DNA from 2 places in the Echinimonas agarilytica genome. Region 1 is predicted to be linked to the other one. Evidence: predicted binding sites of a transcription regulator. Region 1 holds the regulator's gene; the other holds the start of a gene.
The links. The regulator ArgR, encoded in region 1, controls arginine synthesis, uptake and breakdown. The targets are predictions, from matches to a motif close to ANTGAATANNTATTCANT.
Positions count from the first base shown of each region.

Region 2: the regulator ArgR is predicted to act here: its motif matches at 3,236-3,253, upstream of NAF29_RS12215 (OadG family protein).

Region 1 is NZ_JAMQGP010000010.1:45,640-54,586, forward strand. It holds gene NAF29_RS16800 (family 31 carbohydrate-binding protein) at 1-3,772, opposite strand, end outside; gene mdh (malate dehydrogenase) at 4,334-5,266, opposite strand; gene argR (transcriptional regulator ArgR) at 5,509-5,976, shown strand; gene NAF29_RS16815 (ammonium transporter) at 6,374-7,654, opposite strand; gene glnK (P-II family nitrogen regulator) at 7,695-8,033, opposite strand; gene NAF29_RS16825 (YacL family protein) at 8,256-8,609, opposite strand; gene msrP (protein-methionine-sulfoxide reductase catalytic subunit MsrP) at 8,726-8,947, shown strand, end outside.
Region 2 is NZ_JAMQGP010000006.1:105,484-114,430, reverse strand. It holds gene NAF29_RS12225 (sodium ion-translocating decarboxylase subunit beta) at 1-918, opposite strand, end outside; gene oadA (sodium-extruding oxaloacetate decarboxylase subunit alpha) at 933-2,708, opposite strand; gene NAF29_RS12215 (OadG family protein) at 2,757-3,008, opposite strand; tRNA gene NAF29_RS12210 (tRNA-Arg) at 3,553-3,629, opposite strand; tRNA gene NAF29_RS12205 (tRNA-Arg) at 3,692-3,768, opposite strand; tRNA gene NAF29_RS12200 (tRNA-Arg) at 3,838-3,914, opposite strand; tRNA gene NAF29_RS12195 (tRNA-Ser) at 3,925-4,015, opposite strand; gene csrA (carbon storage regulator CsrA) at 4,185-4,373, opposite strand; gene NAF29_RS12185 (aspartate kinase) at 4,488-5,711, opposite strand; gene alaS (alanine--tRNA ligase) at 5,744-8,374, opposite strand; gene NAF29_RS12175 (regulatory protein RecX) at 8,508-8,939, opposite strand.

The sequences.
Region 1 (8,947 bases):
GTTGCAAATCATCGGTGTGTTGATGTTGCATAAATGCCGCTGAACGCTCATAGACCGTTGCTCCGTGCGCATCAATGCTCGCTTCACCACCTAACAATGCCCGTGGGTCAACCGATTCTCTCGCCCAACCATGACCGGGTACGTAATAAAACATTTGAGAGTACAAGTTTGCACCCGCACCACCTACAGGCTGCACACGTAATTCCCAGTCAACATTCTGGCCATAAGAGAATACTTGTCCGGCATTACAGTTCGCTTCGTTCGGCCCCACTTGATCACAGCGGAAGCTATAACTGTGCAATGGGCTACCGTCACCTGCACGCGCACCTTTACCTTCAATTCCTGAGAAAATAATTTCAGAACTTTCTTGGAATGGAGACTCTGCTTCATATGTAAAAACAACATTGAAGATTAAGTCTTGACCAACTTGGTCTTGCGCAACCGATACCACAAAACGTGGCACATGCATAAAGTGCGTGGCTGAGTTTTGGATAGAGCTAGTGCTCTTGGCAAATACATTGTGGTCGTTAAATACCCCTTGTGGGTGCTGACGACGAGTCCACCCCGCAAAGTCCTCTACACCAGAGCTTGTCCAGTTGCCCGACACACATCCTTCAGTACGGTTCAATGCATACAGCGCAGAGTCCGCATACTCCAGTGCATTCCCCGTTTTTCCAGGATCAGACATAGGCGTGAAGAAGCGCTCGTAAGACACGTAGTAACTCACTTGGCCTTCTAAATATTCACTTGGAATACTCAAGGTCGCTGAGTCGCCATTGCGAGAGCCTTCCACTGTGCCAATATGCTCGACTTGTCCTGACGCACCGTTGGTGCGAAAGAAGACTGCACGGATGCCATTGCCCCAAACTTCACTGGCAAGCAAAGAACCCGCTCGGAACACTAAATCAGTACCTTCAATATAAGTGTGATAACCGAACGTTGGAATATTGTTTGAATACAAGTTTGAACACATAGGCAGAGCCGATTCTTGCCATGTTAAGTCTGCAAAATCAGGCGTGGGTAAGTCGGCAACGAACCATACTCCGTTTACACCATGACCCACAGTATCGCTAGGCTGCGAATCGTTCACGTAAAAATACAGGTTGTCACCATCTAACGTCACTTGCAGAGAGCCGTCCTCGCGTAATGACGAGCCTAAGGTGACACCTGCTGGCGCAACCAGTTGATCCTCAGATGCAACAGTGTATGGAGGCCAAACACCGGCGCAAACGCCGTTACATTGACTTGGGCCACCGGCATCAACATCAAACGTGTACAAGGTAAACCCGGCTAGGTCCGAATCGGCACCTGCGACAAGGAAGTTGCCAAGCGTGGTATCATTCACCACAGCAACCGTTGCTGCTGGCGTCGGCTCACCTGGGTTAGTAGGGTCTGTTGGATCAGTCGGTTCTGTGGGATCCGCTGGGTCCGTTGGAGTTCCAGCATTTGCAGTGAATGTCGCAGATTTGTTAACCATCACCTGACTGAGAACATCGTCTTGAGCTTTAAATTCAAGCTCATAGGTTGTACCTAACATTGCTGGTACATCTCGATAAAACAAGCCATTTTCACGAGTGCCAGCGCGACAATCGCTGTTCACACAAATATAGTTCCAGCTTGCAGTCCATCCCTTATCTACGTGGTACACGCGCATGGTTGAATCATCAACATAAGCGATTCCAAATTGTTCTGCTGGCTGCACTGGAGTTTCAGGCTCTGTTGGCTCAACCGGAACTTCAGGTTCAAAGGGTTCTTCTGGCTCAACCGGAACTTCAGGTTCAGAGGGTTCTTCTGGCTCAACCGGAACTTCAGGTTGCGTCGGTGCTCCGGAAGAAGCCTCAAAAGTCACAGAGTCACCCACAATGAATTGGCTTACCGCGTCATCTTGAACTTTAAATTCAATTTGATAAGTCGTACCGATCACCGCAGACACTTCACGGTAGAACACCCCTTCTGATCGAGTAGCTGCGCGGCAATCGCCATTCACACACATGTAGTTCCAGCTCGCAGTCCAACCGTTGTCTACGTGATATACACGCATGGTTGTATCATCAACATAGGCGAACCCAAAGTTTGCTGCAGGAGTCACTGGAGTTTCAGGAGCCGCCGGTTCAGTTGGTTGCTCTGGTTCTATCGGTTCTTCCGGTTCCGTTGGAACCTCTGGTGCTGTAGAACCCAATGACGTGAAATCAACACGGTCGAGGTTCAACGCAGCATCACCTGAATCGAATCCGACCTTTACCGTTGCACCTGCGGGAACTTCAATAGACGTAGTTAACGGACGATACGTTCCCGCCCAGGAACCTGTGCCACTGTATGCAACGTTATTATCTGTGCCATTGACGTAAATAGAGATCGTGCCAGAGTTCATTGATGCAAAATACAGCGTCAATTCATCAGCCGCAGGGGCGTTTTCAAACGCCACTCCAGAGTTGGGCGTATAAATATACGCAACGCCTTGCCCACCTTGAGCTGCAGCATCATCAAATACTTGGGCATCACCCGACAACACTCCATTCTCTGCTTGCAGTGTCGTGGTGGTCGGCTCTGAAGGTTCAACAGGGGCGACTGGCACGGTAGGATCCGCTGGGTCGATTGGCACCGACTCTGAACCCGCCAACAGGAACCCGTTTTCCTCACTTACAAACTCAGTAAAATAATCCTTAATATCAGTGCTTTGCTGAATTCGCGAGTCCGTATATTTAAAGAAATTTGCACCGGCTTGATCAGCAGCACTCTCCCACTGAGGCTGCGACGTCCAATCGGCATTAATGTAATGCCACGCTTTGGTTGAGGGGCGCACAATTTCTGCATTCTTTTGCGTAAACCAGTCTAAATTGTTCACAATAGTGACTGGGTTTGCCGTACCTTGTGCAACTCCCTGGCTACTGTTAAATGGAATACCGAAATCGTATTGTGTCCCTAAATCGCCGTGAGGTGTCACTTCCGCGACAAACAGGGGGAGCCCTTCAATTTCTGCAATTTCTGCTTCTTCGTTAATGTCACTGGCAAATTGAGACACTCCCACCCAGTCAACATATTGCTTACCAGGCCAATAGCCCTGCTCTTGATTACCAAGGGCTTGGTTGGTGACACGTCCCGTACCGTGAAACGCATCTGACTGCCAAACATGCGCAACGTTAGATACGCCTTGCTCGTCTAGGAAGGTTTTAACGTATTTATAAATACTGCGGAATGCGTCAGCGCTTAAACCATGCGCATCGCCATTGAACTCATAACATGTTCTTAAAAAGAAACTTGTGTTTTGATGCTCTTTGAAGAAATCTGAAAGTTCTATTAGCAGGTCATCGTGCGTGCCGTTTTGAGCAAGCCCTTGGGCTTGACCATTGCCCGGACAAAACATGCCCAGCGCCACAACTTCAGGTTGGTATGTTTCAATCGCCCACTGAGCATTTTGAATTCCAGAGCCCCATTGGTTGCGACGCTCAGAATCACTACAACCGTCTGCGGTGTATGAGTTGTAGTTATCAATATTCTTCAACCCATCCAAACCTTTAAAGCAATAATTGGTTGTGGTCTCGGTGGCTCCTCGAGTCAGCGTTGTATACATGGTTAACCCATGTGGACGTGGCAGACTCGCATCCGCCATGTAGTCTTGAATTGACACTTGATCTTGGCCTAACAAGAACATCCGCTGGCCATCAGCGGGAATAGTCGGCTTACCCGCTGCTGCGGCGTAAGTTGCGCCCACGCAACCTGAGACAGCAATAGCAAGTCCTAACCCTTTATGGGAACGCTTCAATTTGGTCATTTTTAACCCCTCTAGCTCTTTGGTCTTTCCTGTCGCTATCGCAACGAGAAAGGCGTGTTATCTGTCGCATGAATTTGAAATCACAAACGACTAGATTGCGGTGAGCGTCCGTTTGAAATATCTCTGTATTTTTTGGCTCTATTGGCCAGAGATTTTTAAGTTATTCCTTTTGCAATTCACAAGTAATCACACCTTCACCAGCAAGGTTACAAATCATTAACAAATGAGAAATTAAAAACTACAACTAAAAAACAATGCGTGATCTAAGTCTGAACTTATCGTCCAAACAGTGATCAAAAACACAATAATGTTATCGATAACAGTTCAGTTAGCAACGAATTAATGCACCCTTAAACTGCAATAAATAATATTAACGACCTGCATAATGCATAAAAATGTTTTCGGTAACACAGAGTGAAAGAATCATTCAGGAAGGATCAACTATCGGATGAATTGACGTTGGGACGGGTTTAAGGCAGCGCGATTAAAAACGAAAAAACGAGCCATTGAGGCTCGTTTTCATTCGGTCAATCTATCTGCAATTGCAGAATTCGATGAGGCTTAACTTTTGACGAATTCAACGCCTTTGGCGATATCACCTTTGAGAGTATCGAGCATGCCTTCAAGTGCATCTTTTTCAAATGCGCTAATTTGCCCGTAACCGAGAACTTCTTCAACACCATTTGTGCCTAAGCGCAAAGGTTGAGCAAAAAATTCTGCATGGTCACTACCGCCATCGACGTAAGCACACTCAACAACATTCTCGCCATTCATGGCTTTGACCAAAGACAAACAGAAACGTGCTGCTGCTTGGCCCATAGAAAGAGTTGCAGAGCCGCCGCCAGCTTTAGCTTCAACGACTTCTGTACCTGCATTCTGGATGCGAACAGTCATCGCTTCAATTTCTTCAGCTGTGAAATCTAAGCCTAATTGGCTAATGAGCGGAAGAATAGTGACACCACTGTGACCACCGATCACATTGATGTTTACGTCAGCAGGGTTCAAACCTTTCGCTTCAGCAATGAAAGTTTCTGCACGAATGACATCAAGCGTTGTCACACCGAACAGTTTGCTCTTGTTGTAACAACCTTTTGCTTTGAACACTTCTGCAGCAATAGCGACTGTAGTGTTCACAGGGTTTGTGATGATACATACCGCTGCCGTAGGACATACGTCAGCAATTTGCTCTGCCAAGTGCTTCACAACACCCGCATTGACGTTGAACAAATCGGCACGGTCCATGCCCGGCTTACGCGGAACGCCCGCAGGAATCAAAACAATATCAGCACCTTCGAGTGCTTTATGTAAGTCGTCCTTGCCAAAACCATCAATTGCTACTGCCGTAGGGATGTGGCTTAAATCTTTTGCAACACCCGGAGTGACTGGGGCAATGTCATACAAAGCCAATTCAGAACCTGCTGGAAGTTGAGTTTTCAAAAGCAAAGACAACGCTTGCCCAATACCACCAGCGGCACCAAGAACAGCAACTTTCATAGTTATTCTCCTATTGAATAATTTTTATGTAGGGTAATTATATTATTAGTTCACTATCACAAGACTGAACCCGATTGAAGCTCATGATCTTGTGCTAAATCAAACCGCGAACACCGGACGATTTCCATTGTCCAATATCGTAAAGCAAAAAGTACGCGTTTAGTTCTCAATGCGCAGCAACCAAGTTTGCCGATTTATGCAAATTTATGCAAAATGAATGCATAACAAATTAAGGACTCGTTATGCAGACCAACCAGCAAGATACCTTAGTCAAAGCATTTCACAACCTGCTCAAGCAGGAGCGATTTGGTTCTCAAGGAGAAATAGTCAACGCACTCAAACAGCAAGGCTATATCAATGTAAACCAATCCAAGGTTTCTCGGATGCTCAGCAAGTTTGGAGCAGTACGAACACGTAATGCTAAACAGGAGATGGTTTATTGTTTACCCGCGGAATTAGGCGTACCTACGACTTCTAGTCCCCTTAAAAATCTTGTTATCGACATTGATCACAATGATTTAATGATTGTTATTCGAACAAGCCCAGGCGCAGCTCAGCTTATTGCCCGTTTGCTCGACTCTGTAGGCAAAGCCGAAGGCATCTTAGGAACAATCGCGGGCGATGATACCATTTTCATCACGCCAACCAAAGCTGTGAATATTGATCACACACTTCGCGCAGTACGGAATCTATTTGGCTACAACGACTGATCGTTTTTAACATGGATAATGGGCCATTTTTCGTTGCTTCGCTAAGATAAAATGGCCTAACGTCCAACTCTCAATGGGCTTTATGGCTAAGCTGCATCGACTCAAGCAAGTCACCTCCTTTAATCACACCGTCAGTCGCCTATTCAGCCCTACAGCGTTGTCTCTGCCAAATATTCAGCTCGTCTCTAGATGGCGACAAATGAATCACTATTCAGTATCTACTGTCGCATAGATCACGTCACAACGGGGTAAGACATACCTAATATTCACGCGCCTGCATTGAGTCAAAAATGAGATCATGATCTTGTCGCCAATACGCGGGATATCAACAAACAAATTCAAGGCATAAAAAAACCGGAGCATCCGCTCCGGTTTATTCAGATAAGTTGGTTCTAGCTTACTTGCTGCTAGATACGAACTCTGGGTATGCTTCCATACCGCAATCTGTAACGTCAGTACCAGCGTACTCTTCCTCTTCAGAGACACGGATACCCATGACTGCTTTGAGAATTCCCCAAACGATTAAGCTTGTTACGAATACCCATACGAAGATAGTTAATGCACCAACCAGTTGGCCCATGAACGTTGCGTCAGAATCAGACAGAAGTACCGCGAATATACCCCACAGACCAACTACACCGTGGACAGAGATAGCACCCACTGGATCATCAATTTTAACTTTATCCAAAGCCAAGATTGAGAACACTACAATCACACCACCAGCAGCACCAATCAATGTTGCTAATAGTGGAGTTGGGTCAGCAGGCTCTGCTGTAATTGCTACCAAACCAGCCAATGCGCCGTTGAGGATCATCGTCAAATCAGCTTTCTTGAATAAGATTTTAGCAACGATGAGTGCAGCAATCGCACCACCAGCAGCCGCAGCATTTGTGTTCAAGAATACGTTAGCAACTTCGTTTGCTACCGCAATACCACCCAATTTAAGAGTAGAACCGCCGTTGAAACCGAACCAACCCATCCATAGGATGAAGGTACCTAACGCTGCCAATGGCAAGTTCGCACCAGGAATCGCTTTCACTTCACCGTTAGGACCGTACTTACCTTTACGAGCACCCAACAACAATACGCCAGCAAGAGCAGCCGCTGCACCAGCCATGTGAACAATACCTGAACCGGCATAGTCACTGTAGCTCAATTCATACAGACCAAATACGCTGTCGCCGTTCCAAGTCCAAGAACCTTCCATTGGATAGATGAAACCAGTCAGTACCACTGCGAATGCTAAGAAAGCGAATAATTTCATACGCTCAGCAACCGCACCCGATACGATAGACATTGCTGTTGCAACGAATACAACTTGGAAGAAGAAGTCTGATGCACCAGCGTATTCGCCCATGTCACCAAAACCAGACTCTTTAGATGCGTCAAGAACCGATGCAATCGCTGCGTCGTCCATGCCAGCAACAGTTGTGATACCTGATAAGAAGTATCCACCGTCATACATAATTTCGTAACCACATACTAAGTACATGGTACAAGCGATAGCAAACAAGGCTACGTTTTTAGTTAGAATTTCAGTTGTGTTCTTAGCGCGAACCAAGCCAGCTTCCAGCATTGCGAAACCAGCGGCCATCCACATAACTAATGCGCCACAGACTAAGAAGTAAAAAGTGTCGATTGCGTATTGCAATTCGAAGATGTAATTAAGATTGTCCATTATTTTCTCCCGGATGTGTCAGACAGTGAAAACCAAACTCTTATAGAGCTTCGTCGTCAGCTTCGCCTGTACGGATCCGTACAGCTTGTTCCAAGTCATAAACGAAAATTTTGCCATCACCGATTTTGCCGGTGTATGCCGCTTTGCTGATTGCTTCTACTAAGCGCTCAACGCTTTCGTTATTCGTTGCGATTTCTAATTTTACTTTTGGCAAGAAATCGACTTGGTACTCTGCGCCGCGATATAGCTCTGTATGGCCTTTTTGGCGTCCGAAGCCTTTAACTTCAGTTACAGTCAGACCTTCAATTCCGACTTCTGAGATGGCTTCTCTGACATCATCCAGCTTGAATGGCTTGATGATTGCTGTCACAAGTTTCATCGTGTACTCCCTAGAAAAGTTTTATAATCGAAGGATTATTAACAAACATCATGCCAAGGAGAATTTAAACAATAAAAATCAATAGGATAGATTCAAATAGAAAGGTTTTATTAATAATTTGTAACAGTGATGCACAAATTTGATCAGCTCCAATGGATCAAAGTAGTGCAAGTTACAAGTTGCATCACATAAAAGTTACATGCAGCACCATTGCAGTGCAGCTTAAGGAAATAGGTGTTCTACCCATGCCTCGAGTAACTGTAAGAAATCTTCTATACCGGCATCCGCTTCGAGCGCCTCACCGTCAAGTTTTAAGCCATTCCCATCATCTTCGTAATCTTCAAATAAGCTGTGATGTTTCACAGAAATAGAATCATTATCTTTCGTTAATCGCCATTCATCACCATCTTCAAACCATTCATCTGGCCCTGACTTTAGGCGTTCAATTAAAGACTCTATATACGTCACTTCCGCTTCAAGTTCGTAACTTAACCATGCACCAAAGGCTTCATGAGGATGAGTCACTCTTGCTAGAGTTCTCAATTCACTGGGGTCGAAGAAAAATTCAAAGTCCATGGTGTTCACATCGGTTTAGTTCACATAATTATAATAATAGCGCATCCTGAAACGAGATTTTTTCGTTTAACACACGGTCTAATGCTTTGTGGGTATAAAAAGATGGAGTGTATGGAATGAAACGTGTTCGATTTAATCATTACTCGTTACCTGAGCATCAGGTAACATCAGAATCTTTGTACCTAAACCGGCGCCAACTCATTACCAGCGCCAGTGTCTTAACTGCTGCGGCAATGCTCCCAAATAGTGGCCATGCAGCCACTCAAAGTCGACTTAAGTTTATTAAAGACGACTCAGCTCTGGCCGTGACACCAGAAGCCAAAGCGACCACGTACAAT
Region 2 (8,947 bases), on a different contig from region 1:
CGCCATCAATACGCCTGATGCAGTACCAATAGAGAAAGCAACAGCACCGAGCAGTAAAATACCGAGAGTTTCAACCGTCAAAAACTTATCTGCTGACAATTTTGAACCGACAGCTAAGCCCAACATGATGGTAACGATGTTGATAATTTCATTTTGAGCGGCTTTAGATAAACGATCCACCACGCCCGATTCACGCATCAAGTTACCTAAGCAGAACATTCCAACCAATGGTGTGGCTGCCGGTAAAAACAAGATGGCTAAAGACAGCACTGCCAATGGAAATACAATTTTTTCTTTACGCGAAACTGCGCGTAATTGTCCCATTGGAATTTGGCGCTCTTTCTCACTGGTTAACGCGCGCATAATCGGCGGTTGAATGATTGGAACTAATGCCATGTATGAGTAGGCTGCAACCGCAATTGCTCCCAATAAATCTGGCGCTAATCGCGAGGCCACAAAAATAGCTGTGGGGCCGTCTGCACCACCAATAATGGCGATTGCTGCTGCATCTTGAATTGAGAACTCAAAACCAGGGATCAGGTTCAGCAAGATAGCGCCAAACAGAGTGGCGAAAATACCAAACTGAGCCGCAGCGCCTAACAATAAGGTACGAGGATTGGCAATTAACGCGCCAAAGTCAGTCAGCGCGCCCACACCCATAAAGATCAAAAGCGGGAATACCCCAGTCTCAACACCAATATGGAAAATGTAATATAAAATTCCGCCTTCATCGTTAAAGCCGGCATTTGGGATATTGGCCAATACAGCACCAAAACCAATGGGCAATAACAATAACGGTTCAAACTTTTTAGCAATCGCTAGGTATAATAATATCAAGCCAACGCAGACCATTCCGATCTGCCCTGGTGTGAAATTAGCTATACCTGTTTCTTGCCATAGTAAGGTCAAGCCTTCCATTCAAAAAACTCCTATCAAGCAAGTGTTAGTAGTGCTTCGCCAACGGCGACAGCATCACCCACACTGACTGATACTTCACTGATTTGACCATCACGAGACGCACGGATTTCTGTTTCCATCTTCATCGCCTCAAGAACCAATAGTACATCCCCTGACTTAACTGTATCGCCAGCGTTCACGTTAATGGCGAAAATATTACCCGCCAAAGGTGCTTCAACCACTTCGCCAGCCGATGCTAAAGGCGCAGCGGCTGGAGCTGCCGCTGAAGCAGGAGCAATACTGCTGATTTCTCCGCCTTCAGCCACTTGCACAGTGAAGTTCTGGCCTTCAACACGCACAGTGTAAACCGATGCTTCGCCAGTTTTAGCTTTCGCTGGCGCAGACTCAACCACCTCAGGCTCTTGACCTGGAGCAGGTTCGAATGCATCAGGGTTGTTACGATTTTTCAGGAATTTCAGACCCACTTGTGGGAACAAGGCAACCGTCAACACATCATCAATTGAGTTGTCAGACAATGTAATGCCTTCACTTTTGGCTTGCTCTTGAACTGACTGAACCAAAGAGTCCAGCTCAGGCTCAAGCAAATCAGCAGGGCGACACGTAATAACTTTGTCGCCATCAAGCACCCGAGCTTGCAATTCAGCATTCACTGGAGCTGGTGCTGCGCCGTATTCGCCTTTCAGCACACCTGCCGTTTCTTTGGTGATACTCTTATAACGCTCGCCCATCATCACATTGATGACGGCCTGGGTCCCCACAATTTGCGATGTAGGTGTCACTAATGGAATGTGACCCAAATCTTCGCGAACACGAGGAATTTCTTTTAATACGTCATCAAGTTTGTCAGCTGCGTTTTGTTCTCGTAACTGGCTTTCCATGTTGGTGAGCATGCCACCAGGCACTTGCGCCAACAAAATTCGAGAATCAACGCCTTTTAGGCTTCCTTCAAACTTGGCATATTTTTTACGTACTTCACGGAAGTAAGCTGCGATCTCTTCGAGCTTCACCAGATCTAAGCCAGTATCACGGGCTTGGCCTTGCAACGCTGCAACAATAGATTCTGTGGGTGAATGGCCGTATGTCATGCTCATTGACGAAATCGCTGTATCTAAAATGTCGATACCTGCGTCAATGGCTTTCTGGTGAGTCATTAAGCTCAAACCAGTGGTAGCGTGGCAATGCAGTGCCAGAGGCACGTCTACAGCAGATTTAAGCGCTTTAATGAGGCTTTCAGCTTCATATGGCTTAAGTAAGCCCGCCATATCTTTAATGCAAATAGAGTGGCAACCCATATCTTCAAGTTCTCGCGCCAAAGAAACCCAAGTTTCTTCAGTGTGCACAGGAGATGTGGTGTAAGAAATTGTGCCTTGAGCATGAGCACCGACTTGAACAGCTGCTTTCACCGCAGTTTGGAAATTGCGAGGATCGTTCATGGCATCAAAAATTCGGAATACATCCATGCCGTTCGCATGCGCTCGTTCAACAAATTTTTCCACCACGTCATCGGCATAATGACGGTAGCCTAAAAGGTTTTGGCCACGTAACAACATTTGGTGTTTTGTATTTGGCATAGCCTGCTTAAGCAGGCGCAAGCGCTCCCATGGATCTTCGCCAAGGTAGCGAATACATGAATCAAATGTAGCGCCGCCCCATGATTCAACAGACCAATATCCGATTTTGTCCAATTGCTCAGCAATAGGAAGCATATCTTCGATACGCATACGTGTCGCAAGTAGCGATTGATGGGCATCACGCAGAACAACGTCAGTAATAGCTAGTGGTTTGCTCATAGTTGAAGTCTCGTTTTTATAAATTCAGTTAACTCGCCAATATTATTCTTATGCTTTGCCACGGTGTGCATGCACCGCTGCGGCAACAGCTGCAAGTGTTGCTGGCGCGGGCGTTGAAGCTTTGGAAGAAATTACGGGTTTGCTTTTAGGCTGGACCGGTGCGTCTGGGAAGTAACGACTAATCACAAACGACATGCAATTTACACACGCAATCAAAAACGTTAGAAAGCAAAAAACAATGACCATGCCTAACAACATGGTATTCCCTGCGTGGACCAAGATTTCAGTCAAATTGTCCATAGTCACCCCTATATTTATGTAATTATTTTACATAATCATTCATTTTATACGGATGGCAATCCATTCTGGCTTTATACCTACGAATGTCGCCTTACACCACGTATGCTCTTATTCCTAAAGCATTAAGTGGCAAGCCTTGACGCTTTCCTGAAGAGCACCAACGACCAAAAACCTGCGAATTTTACATTAATTGTCGAAACATTGCTTGTTTGTTTACAACTTTTCTTAGTGACTACTTATGCAAATCGAGCAACATCCGAAGTAATTCAGCACAATGAATCGAATCACTTGAATAGCTTAGCGGTAATAACCGCAGCGCAGCATCCTGAATGACAAATTATTTCGCAACACAAAAAAGTGATCTAGTTATCATTTTTCTATTGCCATTTTTTGCAACCATCACTGCATTGATTGGTATCAATTAAACAAAGCGCATCAAAATATTATTTGCGACAAAGAGCGTCATTGGCACAAAGAGCATAGAACAACATTGGAGATTAAAAATACACGGGGGATTGTTGGGAATGACCATTTCCGAAGGAAATGGCGGACGCGGGAGGATTCGAACCTCCGACCGCCTGGTTCGTAGCCAGGTACTCTATCCAGCTGAGCTACGCGTCCGTATATCAAGAAATCACAAATATGCAAAAGATGGGAATTTTTTTCGAAACCACTTTAAAAAGTGGCGGACGCGGGAGGATTCGAACCTCCGACCGCCTGGTTCGTAGCCAGGTACTCTATCCAGCTGAGCTACGCGTCCGTACATCGAGAAATAATCTACGACTTTTATTTGTAATGCTAGTAACTATAGCCAGTCCACTTAAAAAAGTGGCGGACGCGGGAGGATTCGAACCTCCGACCGCCTGGTTCGTAGCCAGGTACTCTATCCAGCTGAGCTACGCGTCCGTTTTGGAAATGGCGGTGAGGGAGGGATTCGAACCCTCGATACCGGATTAGGGTATACTCCCTTAGCAGGGGAGCGCCTTCAGCCACTCGGCCACCTCACCACATTTCGGAGGCGGATATTACTAGAACGAGGGATTAAGTCAAATGATTTTTGATGCTTTTTTACTAGTTGCCGACTATTTAAACAAGTGGATCAAAAGTCACCCAAAACAACAAAGCCGGCAATATGCCGGCAGTATCACTTAAAACGTATAAAAAACTCGTTAAAGCTTAATATTCGCCTTCTTCAGGACCCTTTTCGGCCTGAATGCGTCGATAAATCTCTTCACGGTGTACAGAGACTTCTTTTGGTGCATTAACACCTATTCGTACTTGGTTGCCCTTCACACCGAGGACAGTTACAGTCACATCATCGCCAATCATCAAAGTCTCACCGACTCGACGGGTTAATATCAGCATTCGCTAGCTCCTTTTATACTATTCCACTATCCGGCGCTGGGTAGATCACGATTATAGTACATGGTTCTACTCTAACGCTCGGAAAAATTTGCATTTATTGAACGACCACCAAACTTAGCCTTGTTCGTCCAACTTAAACGCACTGTGTAACGTTCTGACAGCTAATTCCAGATATTTCTCCTCAACAACTACAGAAATTTTAATTTCTGACGTTGAGATCAACTGAATGTTGATTCCTTCACTGCCTAATGATTCAAACATCGTTGATGCAACACCTGCATGGCTTTTCATACCGACACCAACAACTGAGATTTTTGCAATCTTGTCATCACCACGTACTTCACGCGCGCCGAGGTCTGCTGCGACTTGGTTCAGCACCTCTTGTGCTCGATTGTAATCACTCCGAGGGACAGTAAAGGTAAAGTCAGCAGTGTTGTCACCTACCGAGTTCTGAATAATCATATCCACGTCAATGTCGGCGCGCCCAATTGGCGACAATACGGAGCCTGCCATGTTAGGCTGATCCGGAACACCTAATATTGACAATCGAGCTTCATCTCGGTTGAACGCAATGCCAGATACTAATGGCGCTTCCATATCCTGCTCCTCAAACGTAATCAGAGTACCTTCGCCACCTTCTTCAAACGAAGATAGAACACGAAGGGGTACATTATATTTTCCAGCAAACTCGACAGAACGAATTTGCAAAACTTTGGCGCCCAAACTTGCAAGTTCAAGCATTTCTTCAAAGGTGATGGTGTCCATTTTACGCGCATTGGGCTCAACACGGGGGTCTGTGGTGTACACACCATCAACATCGGTATAAATACGGCACTCGTCAGCTTTAATAGCAGCAGCAACCGCTACGGCAGTGGTATCAGAACCACCTCGACCAAGAGTGGTGATGTTGCCAAGTTCATCTCGGCCTTGGAATCCGGCAACAACTGCAACTTTCCCGCTGTTCAACACGTCCATCACTGCATCTTGAGCAATATCAGTAATACGTGCTTTGCTGTGCTTGCTATCTGTAGTGATCTGAACTTGGTCACCAGTCATTGAACACGCTGGTACACCAATAGCCATCAGAGCCATCGACAATAACGCAATCGTCACTTGCTCCCCCGTCGACAGCAGTACATCCAGCTCTCGGTTAACGGGTTGGTCATTAATGGCCTTCGCAAGACCCACCAAGCGATTGGTCTCACCACTCATAGCGGACACAACCACAACCACTTGATGTCCTTCATCACGATAGCGCTTCAGTCGCTCTGCGACCGCTTGAATTCGCTCTACGGTACCTACAGAGGTACCACCGAACTTAAGGACGTATAACGCCATATCTAATACTCCATCTCATCTTATCGAGTTGCTTAACCCAAACGCTCCTGCAACCAAGGCGTCACTGACTCTAAGGCTGCTGGTAATGCATTCACATCACTACCGCCAGCTTGGGCCATATCTGGACGTCCACCGCCCTTCCCTCCCACTTGCTGTGCAACCATGTTAACCAACTCACCGGCTTTTACTTTGCCCGTCACTTCTTTAGCGACGCCTGTGATGAGCGATATTTTGTTGTCATTCACGGCCGACAACACAATCACACATGCGCCTAGTTTGGACTTAAGCTCATCCATCGTGCTACGTAATGATTTGCCATCAACACCTTCAAGGTTGGCAACCAAGACCTTTATGCCCGAAATATCAATTGCTTGCTCTGCAAGTTCACTACCGGCAGCTGCACTTAATTTGGCATTGAGTCTCTCAACTTCTTTTTCCAACCAGCGCTGACGTTCTGCTAATTGGCGAACTTTATCTTTGGCGTTGGTTGAATCACCTTTCACATAGCCACTAACCTCAAGTAAGGTGTCAGCAATATCGTACAAATGATTCCAAGCATGGGCGCCAGTAACGGCTTCGATACGACGCACTCCCGCAGCAATGCCACCTTCTGATGTGATTTTGAATGTTCCCAAATCACCTGTACGGTCTACGTGAATACCACCACATAGTTCAGTAGAAAATTCTCCCATAGAAACAACGCGAACTTCATCATCATACTTCTCACCAAACAGAGCCATGGCACCGGCTTGCTTGGCCGTATCTAAATCCATCAGTTCTGTGCCAACGGCAACGTTGCGGCGGATTTCCTCGTTTACCAATTGCTCGATGTGACGAGTGGTGGACAAACTAATAGGTTCGAAATGGCTGAAATCAAAACGCAAACGGTCGGGCCCGACTTGCGAGCCTTTTTGCTGAACATGGTCGCCAAGAACTTTGCGCAATGCCGCGTGTAACAAATGAGTGGCCGTGTGATTTAAGCGAATCGATTGACGACGAACTTCATCAACTTGTGCAGTTAATTCTTCGCCCACATGAATTTCGCCGTGCGCAACATAACCCATATGAACAATTGCTTCACCCGACTTTTGCGTGTCAGTCACCGTGAACGCGCCATCCCCCATAATGAGTTCGCCGGTGTCGCCGGTTTGCCCGCCGCTTTCGGCATAGAACGATGAGCGGTCTAACACCACCTGACCATTTTGGCCGTTGGTCAGTTGCTGAATAGACTCACCCTCTTGATTGAAGATGGCAGTCACTGTCGCGAGGTTTGAAACACCATCATAGCCCTCGAACTCCGACTTCTCTTCAATCACAACGCCCTGATTGTAATCAACACCAAATTGGTTCGCTTTTTTCGCGCGTTGGCGCTGCGCTTCCATCGCTTTGTCGAAACCTTCTTGGTCAATTTCGAGTTCGCGTTCACGCGCAATATCAGCCGTCAAGTCAGCCGGAAAACCGTATGTATCATAGAGTTTGAATACTGTTTCACCTGGGATTATTTTACCGTTCAGGTTTTCCAATTCAGCGTCAAGCAATGTTAAACCGCGATCCAGCGTTCGTAAAAACTGCTCTTCTTCAACCTGAAGTACACGCTCAATGACTGGCATTTGTTGGTGCAATTCAGCAAAAGCTGACCCCATTTCAAGCGCCAATGCCGATCCTAGCCGGAAGAAAAATGGCTTGCTTGCGCCTAATTTATTGCCGTGTCTTACCGCGCGTCGGATAATTCGGCGTAATACATAGCCGCGGCCTTCGTTCGACGGCATAACTCCGTCGGTGATTAAGAACGCACATGAACGGATGTGGTCGGCAATCACTCGCAAGGATTTATTTTCCAGATCCTTAACGTCTAATATCGTGGCAGCCGCCTTAATGAGATTTTGGAAAATATCGATTTCGTAGTTGCTGTGCACGTCTTGCAGAATTGCAGCAATACGCTCTAAACCCATGCCAGTATCAACAGAAGGCTTAGGCAAAGGCTGCATCTCGCCACTCGCTTGGCGATTGAACTGCATAAATACTAGGTTCCAGATTTCGATGAAACGGTCACCGTCTTCTTCTGGCGAGCCTGGAGGCCCCCCCCAAATGTGCTCACCATGATCATAAAAAATCTCAGAACACGGGCCACAAGGGCCGGTGTCGCCCATTTGCCAAAAGTTATCTGATTCATATGGTTTCTCTGGCGATTTGTCGCCAATACGGATAATGCGGTCTTTGGGGACGCCAATCTGCTTTTCCCAGATACCGAATGCTTCGTCATCAGTTGCATAAACAGTTACCAACAGGCGCTCTTTCGGTAACTTTAATACTTCTGTTAAAAACTGCCATGCGTAGTGGATCGCTTCTTTCTTGAAGTAATCACCAAAACTAAAGTTGCCTAGCATTTCGAAAAACGTGTGATGGCGAGCCGTGTAACCAACGTTTTCTAAATCGTTATGTTTGCCGCCAGCACGGACGCAGCGTTGCGATGATGTGGCTCGAGTGTAGTTGCGCTTTTCAGTACCAAGAAAGGTATCTTTGAACTGATTCATACCAGCATTAGTGAACAAAAGCGTTGGGTCGTCGTGTGGCACCAAAGAGCTTGATGGTACGATTTGGTGACCTTGCTTGCGGAAGAATTCTAAGAATGCTTCGCGAAGATCTGCGCTGGACATGTGCATGCGTCGTTCCCGAAATAGTTGAAACTTGTGAGCACTGCCCTTCAATAAAAGCGCAATACCCGAAAAAAGACTGCGTATTATACGCAACGCTCGAACAAAGTTTCTACTGTATAATCTCGCCGACTATGAATTTTTATTCGTCATTGCATGCATAGCGTATCTGTTCAGAGGTAAATCCTCGGTTAAACAAATAACGTTGTTGCTTTTGCCGCAGCTTAGATTCTGACGCTGGCATGTGGCCAAAATGCTTAATACGCTGATTCTTTGCGGATTCAAACCAGTCATGCTCATCATCACACAGCGCTCGAAAACCTGCCTCTACATCTAACTCCGAGACGTCTTTCATCAGCAATTCTTGGCGAATTCGGCTTGGCCCGTAGCCCTTACCGGCCTTAATCCGAACATAACTCTCGGCAAAGCGAGTTTCACACAGCCAACGTTCGTTCTCACAGCGGTTTAATGCTTGAACAGCAACAGTTTGAGGAAAACCACGTTGATGTAGTTTTGTAAGAAGTTCGCGCCGACAATGATCTCGGCGCGATAATAGATCAACGGCGGTTTTCACCGCCTGTT